Linked DNA regions of Desulfocurvus vexinensis DSM 17965. The protein of the gene in region 1 binds, or shares a complex with, the protein of each later gene. Links are inferred from orthologs where the notes say so. Each region holds a gene or a part of one and is shown in the gene's direction. Other genes may lie near its edges.

Region 1 (4,997 bases):
TCCGCCGCCGTATCTATAAATACTGCGTCGCTTCTACACGAACTCAAGCAGACGGCAGCTCCGGCCAGGGGCGCCTTCGGCACGCAAGGAGACATACCACCATGGCCAAGAAACAGACCAGCACCATCCTGGAGTCCGCCGTCGTCAAGGACGGCATCCTGAGCCTCAACGGCGTCGAGATGCAGCAGATCATCGAGAAGTGCGAAGGCTGCGACCGCGTGGTGACCCACGAGACCGGCGGCAAGTACTGCGCGAGCTACGCCCAGCCCGCCGCCAAGTGGGGCCGCAAGGCGTGCAACTTCGCCACCCACGTCCGCGCCGAGGTGGATACCACCGGCAAGGTCAAGGTCAACCCGCTCAAGGCCTCCAAGCGCGCCGCCCGCGGTCGCTAGGCCCGGCCTCCTTCATGGATTCAGGGGCGGGCCTGGGCCCGCCCTTTTGTTTTCCTTCGCGCCGGGTGCGCGGGCCGTCCGGCGCACCTCTGGTCCACCACGCGGCCCCGGGCCGCGCCGACAACGGAGCCGCCCATGCCCCACGCCGTCCTGGAACGCATCGACACCCTGGCCCCCGAGGTCGTGGCCCTGCAACGCGCCCTGGTGGCCATCCCCGCCCTGGGCCCGGACAACGACGGCCAGGGCGAGACGGCCAAGGCCGAACTGCTGGTGCGCACCCTGCGCGACATGGGCATCGCCGACATCAAGCGGCTGGACGCGCCCGACGCGCGCGTGCCCGGCGGCCTGCGGCCCAACATCCTGGCGCGCATCCCCGGGCGCGACGCCTCGCGCACCCTGTGGATCATCTCGCACGTGGACATCGTGCCCCCGGGCAACCCCGAGCTGTGGGCCAGCGATCCCTACGAGCTGAAGGTGGACGGCGATTTCCTCGTGGGTCGCGGCGTGGAGGACAACCACGGCGGCATCGTGCCCTCCCTGCTGCTGGCCAAGGCCCTGCTGGACACGGGCACCACCCCGCCCATCACCCTGGGCCTTTTGCTGGTGGCCGACGAGGAAACGGGCAGCGCCTACGGCCTGGGGCATGTGGTGCGCGAACACGCCGAGCTGTTCGGCCCGCGCGACCTGTTCCTGGTGCCCGACTTCGGCGTGGCCGACTCCTCGCTCATGGAAGTGGCCGAAAAGAGCATGCTCTGGCTCAAGGTCGAGGTCTTCGGCAGGCAGTGCCACGCCAGCACCCCCGAGCAGGGTGTGAACACCCTGGTGGCCGCCGCCGATTTCATCCTGCGCACCCGCAGGCTGCACGACGAATTCCCGGCCACGGACCCGCTCTTCACCCCGCCGCACTCGACCTTCTCGCCCACGCGCAAGGACGCCAACGTGCCCAACGTGAACACCATCCCCGGGCACGATGTGTTCTACGTGGACTGCCGCGTGCTGCCGGGCTATCCCGTGGCCGACGTGCGCGAGGCCTTCGGGCGCATCGCGGCGGAGATCGAGGCCGAGCACGGCGTGCGCGTGGCCTGCGAGCCCGTGCAGGCCGAGCAGGCCGCCCCGGCCACCCCGGTGGACAGCGAGATCGTGCGCCGCCTGACCCCGGCCATCGAGGCCGTCTACGGCGTGACCCCCGCCCCGGCGGGCATCGGCGGCGGCACCGTGGCGGCCATCCTGCGCCGCGCCGGGCGCGAGGCCGTGGTCTGGTCCACCTGCGAGCACTTCGCCCACCAGCCCAACGAACGCTCGCGCATCTCCACCCAGCTCGGCGACGCCAAGGTCATGGCCCGCGTCCTGTTCGCCTAGCCCCGGCTTGCCCGGGTCGCCCGCGCCATGCCCGCCGCCAGCACCACCCCGGCCCTCAAGCCGCCCATGCCGCCCGTGCTGGACTGCGTGGTGGTCGGCGCCGGGCACGCGGGCTGCGAGGCGGCCATGGCCCTGGCCCGCCTGGGCCGCCCGACCCTGCTGCTGACCATCAACGTGGACCGCATCGGGCACCTGTCGTGCAATCCGGCCATCGGCGGGCTGGCCAAGGGCCACATGGTCCGCGAGATCGACGCCCTGGGCGGGCGCATGGGCATCTGGGCCGACCGCGCGGGCATCCAGTTCCGCACGCTGAACACCAGCAAGGGCCCCGCAGTACGCGCCACGCGCGCCCAGATCGACCGCGCGGCCTACCTGGCCGCCGTGCAGGCCGACGTGTTCGCCCAGGACAACCTCTGGGTGCTCCAGGACATGGCCGAGGAAGTCCTGGTGGAACACGGGCGCTGCGCCGGGATGCGCACGGCCCTGGGCCAGCGCCTGGCCGCCCGCGCCGTGCTGCTGACCACCGGCACCTTCCTGCGCGGGCTGATCCATGTGGGCGAGCGCAACTTCAGCGGCGGGCGCCTGGGCGACCCCGCCGCCCGGGGCCTGTCGGACAGCCTGCGCGCCCTGGGCCTGGCCCTGGGGCGCCTGAAGACCGGCACCACCCCGCGCCTGCTGGCCCGCAGCATCGACACCGCCGCCATGGAAGTGCAGCCCGGGGACGACCCGCCCAAGCCCTTCAGCTTCCATGCGCCGTTCTCGCCCCTGCCCCAGGTGCCCTGCCACATCACCTGGACCACCCCGGCCACCCACGAGGCCATCCGCGCGGGTTTTGACCGCTCGCCGCTGTTCACCGGGGTCATCCAGGGCGTGGGCGCGCGCTACTGCCCGTCCATCGAGGACAAGGTGGCCCGCTTTCCCGACAAGCCCCGGCACCAGATCTTCGTGGAGCCCGAGGGGCTTTCCAGCCCCGAGGTCTACCCCAACGGCATCCCCACCAGCCTGCCCCTGGACGTGCAAAAGGCCATGCTGGCCACCATCCCCGGGCTGGAGCGCGCCCAGATCGTGCGCCCGGGCTACGCCATCGAATACGATTTCTGCTTCCCCACCCAGCTCCTGCCGACCCTGGAGGCCAAGGCCCTGCCCGGGCTTTTCCTCGCCGGGCAGATCAACGGCACCTCGGGCTACGAGGAGGCCGCCGCCCAGGGCCTGTGGGCCGCGCTCAACGCCCACTGCGCCCTGGCCGGGGAGCCGCCCTTCCTGCCCGGGCGCGACGAGGCCTACATGGCCGTGCTGGTGGACGATCTGGTCACCCGGGGCACCGAGGAGCCCTACCGCATGTTCACCTCGCGCGCGGAGCACCGCCTGTTGCTGCGCGAGGACAACGCCGACGCCCGGCTGACCCCGGCGGGCCGGGCCCTGGGGCTGGTGGGCGACGCCCACTGGGCCGCCCACCGGGCCAAGATGGACGCCGTGGACGCACTTGTGGGCGCCCTGGAAACCGTGCGCATCCGCCCCGACGCGCCCACGCGCGACCTGCTGGCGGCCATGGGCGCGGCCATCCCGCCCCGGGCCGTGGCCCTGGCCGAACTGCTGCGCCAGCCCGCCCTGACCATCGAGGCCCTGGCGCCCTTCCTGCCCGCCGTGGAAACCGCCCGGCCCGACGCCCTGCGCGAGGCCGAAACGGTGGTCAAATACGCGGGCTACCTGCGCCGCCAAAAGGAGCTGGCCGCGCGCTCGGCAGGCCTGGAGTCCACGGCCCTGCCGCCGGACCTGGACTACGCCGCCGTGGCCGGGCTGACCCGCGAGGCCGTGGAAAAGCTCTCCCGCGTCCGGCCCCTGACCCTGGGCCAGGCCGGACGCATCTCGGGCATCACCCCCGCCGCCGTCACCTGCCTGGAGATCCACCTGCGCAAGCTGGCCCGCTGAGGGCGCGCCCGCGTTGCACGCCGCGCGCGCCCTTCCCATGTGCCGCAATTCCGGGTAACAGCCATGCCATAACCACCGCAGGGTGCGCCCTGTGCACTGGCAGCGGCCCCGCGCCCCGCCCGCGTGGACTTTTTCTTGCAAGGCCCTGGTGCGCGGCCGGGGCCCCGTGTGCCTGCGGCGCCGCGCCGCCCCGCGTGGCGACTGCGTCGGCGCGCCAATGCGCCCGGCTGGGGCTGGCGCCCGCGACGCCGCCCCCCGGCGGCGCGGTCGGGACCGGCCAAAAAACCGACGCCCGGCCCAGGGCCCGGGCCGCCCGGATGACGGGTACCCGGCAGCGCCGGACAACGCCGCCCGGCAGTCCCGCACGCATCCGGCTGGAACTTGAGGACGACCCGCAACCAAGCAGGCCTTTCGTGAACGCATCCGGCTTCCTGAGCAGCACCGCGCACCGGGCCCTGGAGCCCCTGGCCGCGAGCCTGGACCGCTCCTTCCTGAACACGGTGCAGGACCGCTTCAGCGGCACCGGCGCCTCGCCCGAGCTGCTGCGCATTGCACTGCTGACCCTGGCCGCAGCGGCGGCGGTGGGCGCACTGGTGTACCTGCTCAACCTGCTCGTCCTGTCGCGGCGGCGCCGCGCCCTGCCCACGGGGGCGGTGCAGGCGCCCTCGGAAATCCGCCAGATCTTCGACCAGGCCCAGACCCAGCGCGCCAAGATCGACCTATCCTTCTCGCGCAACCCCACCAAGGACCAGAGCGTGTCCTGCTCCCTGGAGCAGATCCGCGACGAGCACCTGGTGCTGGAGGTCACGGCGCGCATCGCGGCCAAGCCGCACTGGATCGGGCGCACGGTGCACTGCTACATGCGCGTCAGCCCGGGCCGCGATCCCCAGCGGGCCAACTACTATTTCTTCACCGCCGACATCGCCGGGCTGGCCACCCAGGCCGACGGCTCCCTGCGCCTGACCCTGACCATGCCCGACACCCTGCGCCTGCAACAAAAGCGCGTCCACCTGCGTCTGGACCCGCCCATGGAATACATGCTCGGGCTGGCCCTGTGGCCCGAACGCCAGGGCCCCGACGGCAACACCGAGACCAGCCTGAAGAAATGGGGCCGGCCCGTAATGCTGCTGCACGCCGCGCGCCGCGACCTGCTGCGCGTGGTCAACGTATCGGCAGGGGGCATGCGCCTGGACGTGACCCGCAAGGCCCTGCGCGAGACGGGACTTGAATTCGAGCCCGGGGAGCGTTACATCCTGCTCGCCGAGCTCTACGACCCCGACAGCAAGCGCAAGCAGCGGCTGTGGTGCCTGGCCCGGG
Region 2 (3,922 bases), on another replicon or contig:
CCGTCGAGGAAGCCGAAGACTTCCTTGGGGCCGTGGGCCGGGGCCGTGCGGGCCCAGGGGGCGAAGAAGCGCTGGCGGTAGTCGTCGGCCAGGGCTTTGTGTTGGTCCGGCGGCAGCAGGGGCCGGGTGGCCGTGAGCGGGTCGATGTAGGCCCCGGCGTCCTGGGGCATGTCGCGCAGGTCGGCGATGACGGTGCCGGGCGGGGAAACGCGCGGGGCGCAGCCGGCGGCCAGCAGCAGGGCCGCGAGCAGCGCCGCGAGCAGGACCGGGACGGCGGGGCGGCGGATGGCGGTGGGGTTCATGGGGCCAGTGTTATCCGCCCCGGGGCGGAAAGGCAACCGCCGGGGGCTGCGGGGCAGCGGCGGCGGGCGAAGGAACGGGGCGCGGGGCGACCGGGGAGCGCAAGGGACGGCGGGGCGGGCGGCGGCGTTTGCCCGCGCAGGGTCGCGGCAACCCCGTGCAAACGCCAAGGCGCGTTTCGCGGGGCGTGGGCCCGCACAGCGCCAGGGCCGCACCCTCCCGGGGCTTTCGCCCGCGCCGCCCGGGCCCGGGTCGTCAAGGAAAGCGCGCATCTGCATACGAGATCTTTCGCCCGCGCCCGCCCGGGCCCAGGCGCTTTGCAAACATCCGCCCCTGGCGTATACCCCGGGCCATGCGCCAGTTTGCCATGACCCAGGACACCATCGCGGCCATCGCCACCCCGCCCGGGTGCGGCGGGGTGGGCATCGTGCGCGTGAGCGGGCCCGGGGCGCGGGCGGTGGGGCAGGAGCTGTTTGAATCGTCGCGGCCCGGGTTCGCCGGGTTTCTGCCCTACCGGCTGCACCACGGCTGGGTGCGCGATGCGGCGGGGCGGCGGCTGGACGAGGTGCTGGCGGCGTTCATGCCCGGGCCCGGCTCGTACACCGGCGAGGATGTGTTGGAATTGCAGGGCCATGGCGGCCCGGCGGTGCTGCGCGCGGTGCTGGGGGCGGCCCTGGCCTGCGGCGCGCGCATGGCCGAGCCCGGGGAGTTCACCTACCGGGCCTTCTGCAACGGGCGCATGGACCTGACCCAGGCCGAGGCCGTGGCCGAGCTCATCGCCGCGCCCACGGCGGCGGGGGCGGCCCTGGCGCAGGCGCGGCTGGCCGGGGGCCTGGGCCGCAGCGTGGCGGCCCTGCGTGCGCGGCTGGAGGAGCTGCGCGCGCAGCTGTGCGTGGCCGTGGATTTCCCCGACGACGAGGTGGAGTGCCTGGCGCCGGAGGCCTTCGAGGCCGGGGTGCGCGCGGTGGGTGCCGAGCTGGCCGGGCTGGTGCGCGGCTTCGAGCGCGGGCGGGTCTGGCGCGAGGGGGTGCTGTGCGTGCTGGCCGGGCGGGTCAACGCGGGCAAGTCGAGCCTGATGAATGCGCTGCTGGGCCGCGAGCGGGCCATCGTCACCGATATTCCCGGCACCACGCGCGACTGGATCGAGGAGGCCCTGGACCTGGAGGGCCTGCCCGTGCGGCTGGTGGACACGGCGGGCCTGCGCGAGACCGGCGACGCCGTGGAGCGCGCGGGCCTGGAGCGTGGGCGCGAGCTGGTGCAGCGGGCCGACGTGGTGCTGCTGGTGGTGGACCGCACCCGGCCCCTGGCCGGGGAGGACCAGGCCCTGGCCAGCGAGCTGGGCCCGGGGCGCGTGCTGGCGGTGCTCAACAAGACCGACCTGGCCGGGGAGCCGGGCGGGGCCGGGGCGGCGGACGGACCCCAGGGCCCGGAGGGGCCGGGCGCTGGCGGGGCCCCGGGCGCCGGGCCGCACGCACCGGGCGCCCGCCCGCGAGACGCCGGACCGGGCCCGGGCCCGGCGCCCAGCCCCGAAGTGCCCGCCGCGCCCGAAGCGCCCGGTGGTGCGGCCGCCCCCGGGGCATCGGGCGCGCAGCCCCGCAGCGCCGGGGCCGACCCGGCGGACTGGTTCGCCCGGGCGGGGTTCGAGGCCGTGGCGGTCTCGGCGCGCACGGGCCAGGGGTTGACGGCGCTGTGCGGCGCGCTGCGCGCCCGGGCCCTTGGCGGCGCCGCCCCGGCCACGGGCGAGCTGGTGCCCAACATGCGCCAGGCCCGGGCCCTGGCCGCCGCGCGCGACGCCCTGGTGGCCCTGGAGGCCGACATCCGCGTGGGCCTGCCCTACGACCTGCTGGGCGTGGGCCTGGAATCGGCCTGCACCCACCTGGCCGAAATCACCGGCGAAATCACTCCCTCCGCAGTGCTGGACAGCGTGTTCGGCACCTTCTGCATCGGCAAGTAGCGCAGCGGCGCAGCGGCGCAGCGGCCAGCGGCAGGGCGATGCTGTCCGCAGCAGCGCAGCATCATCAGGCGGCGCCGGGCGGCCTACAGGCCTCGCGGGTCCTTGGCGCGGCGCACGCCAGCCGTCCTGCGGGCCTGTCCGCGCGGGCAGGCGCAGGCGGCGGCCTCGTTCTATGCAGTGCGCCGGGGGCAAGGGCGCTGGCCTTTCCGGCCAAAAAAAGGACGCCCGGCGCGGGTGCGCCGGGCGGGAGTGTGGCCGGGCCGGGGGTGTTTGTGGGGGGTGCCCCCGGACCGCAGAGGTGTCAGCGCGTGTCGGGGACCGTGGGGCCGGTGCCGTGGTGTGCGCAAGGCCCGGGAATATGCCTTGGCACGGGCAAGGGGGTGGTGCCCCGGAACGGTCGCTGCGGCCTGGGGCCGCGTGATGCCTGACTTGTGTGTGTTGCCGTTGGCCTGAAACCAGGCGGCAAGACACATGTAATAAATTTCACATGGCGTTGCAACCGAAAAGCGAAGCGGAAAGGAAAAATTATGAATCCTTTTATTTCAGGCTATTAACGTGATCTTGCGCCGCGCGAGGTGATCCGGGGCGAATCTTGGCATGATTTTCTTTGATTCTAGTGTGTTGTAGCTTTTTTGCCCCACGGGGCAGGGTTTGGGGCCATCAAATATATTGTTTTATTATTCACAACATGTCGGCCCGCCCGGCCCGCGAGCATCGCGCCCCCGGCTGCAACAGGCACCCGCCCGCATCGTGCGCCGCCGCGCGCCCGCATCCCTGCCTGCCTGCCTGCGTGCCGCCTGGCGCGCCCCGGGCGCGTAGGCCGCCCGCGCCGCCCGGCCCGCACGCATCGCGCGGGCCGCAGCCTTGCGGCCACGGCCCGCGCCCGTGCTGTTCCGCTGCCCGGGGCGTCTGGTGGCGCGCCCGCGAGACATGGTGCTTTTCCCTCGCCGTAGCTGCCACTCGCCAAAGGCTTTTGTTCCCAACCCCCCTGGTTCTCCTGCGCGGGCGCGGCCCTAGTGGCGCATGGTGCCCAGGAAGAAGTCGAAGCTGTGCACCTGGACCGTGGGCACGGTGCCCGGCTGGTCGCAGCCGCTCAGGGTCATCTCCACGCGCGAACTCAGGCCGAGGGGCTCGTTGCGGTTGCTCGCCGGGCCCATCCGGCTGCGCTGCATGGCCTGATCCACGCGCACGTCGTATTGCCCCCCGCCGCGCGAGGTGATGCGGAACTCCAGCAGGTCGCTCAGCTTGTTGCCCTGGGCCGTGAAGGTCTTCATGGTCTGCTCTGCGGTGGCGGGGTCGGCGAGCAGCGCGTTGAGGATGGAGGCCCCGGCGGCCTGGAACAGCCCGCGGGTCGCCCGCCCGGCTTCCTCGGCATTGGGGAAGTGGCCGACCAGCCGGTCCAGGGCCTGTTCCATGGCCTCGTAATCGTTGGTCCCCGTGCCCGCGATGCGCTCGCCGTCCACCACGATGCCGTTGCGGAAGAAGTCCTTGAGGAAGGCCTCGGAAAAGTGCGCCATCTTGGCCTGGAACCCCACCGAGGCTTGCAGCATCAGGCCCTGGCCGGGAACGGGCGCCTCGGCATGCATGTCCTCGCCGATGTTCGTTTGCAGGAATTCCTGGGCCTTGGTCATGTCGAAGCCCTCGACCCGGGGCTGCCCGTGGTCGGAG

Evidence for each region. Proteins that work in one complex are often made in the same cells at the same time.
Region 2: the proteins of mnmG (region 1) and mnmE are in contact, whole or in part, in a solved structure (PDB 9HIP), measured with the Escherichia coli proteins. The link is inferred for Desulfocurvus vexinensis DSM 17965 from one-to-one orthologs.

The regions. Positions count from the first base shown.
Region 1 is NZ_JAEX01000005.1:238,594-243,590, reverse strand. What follows is about bases 1,294-4,248. They hold mnmG (tRNA uridine-5-carboxymethylaminomethyl(34) synthesis enzyme MnmG), read left to right. Parts: upstream 1,294-1,817; coding sequence 1,818-3,680; downstream 3,681-4,248. Other genes in these bases: G495_RS0106655 (PilZ domain-containing protein), read left to right, coding at 4,094-4,248; G495_RS0106665 (M20 family metallo-hydrolase), read left to right, coding at 1,294-1,751. Also shown: G495_RS0106670 (PxxKW family cysteine-rich protein), read left to right, coding at 102-392; more of G495_RS0106665, read left to right, coding at 528-1,293; more of G495_RS0106655, read left to right, coding at 4,249-4,997. UniProt on the Escherichia coli protein: NAD-binding protein involved in the addition of a carboxymethylaminomethyl (cmnm) group at the wobble position (U34) of certain tRNAs, forming tRNA-cmnm(5)s(2)U34.
Region 2 is NZ_JAEX01000001.1:3,755-7,676, forward strand. The notes cover bases 1-2,953. They hold mnmE (tRNA uridine-5-carboxymethylaminomethyl(34) synthesis GTPase MnmE), read left to right. Parts: upstream 1-652; coding sequence 653-2,254; downstream 2,255-2,953. Other genes in these bases: G495_RS16740 (SH3 domain-containing protein), read right to left, coding at 1-302. Also shown: G495_RS0100025 (hypothetical protein), read right to left, coding at 3,268-3,922. UniProt on the Escherichia coli protein: Exhibits a very high intrinsic GTPase hydrolysis rate. Involved in the addition of a carboxymethylaminomethyl (cmnm) group at the wobble position (U34) of certain tRNAs, forming tRNA-cmnm(5)s(2)U34.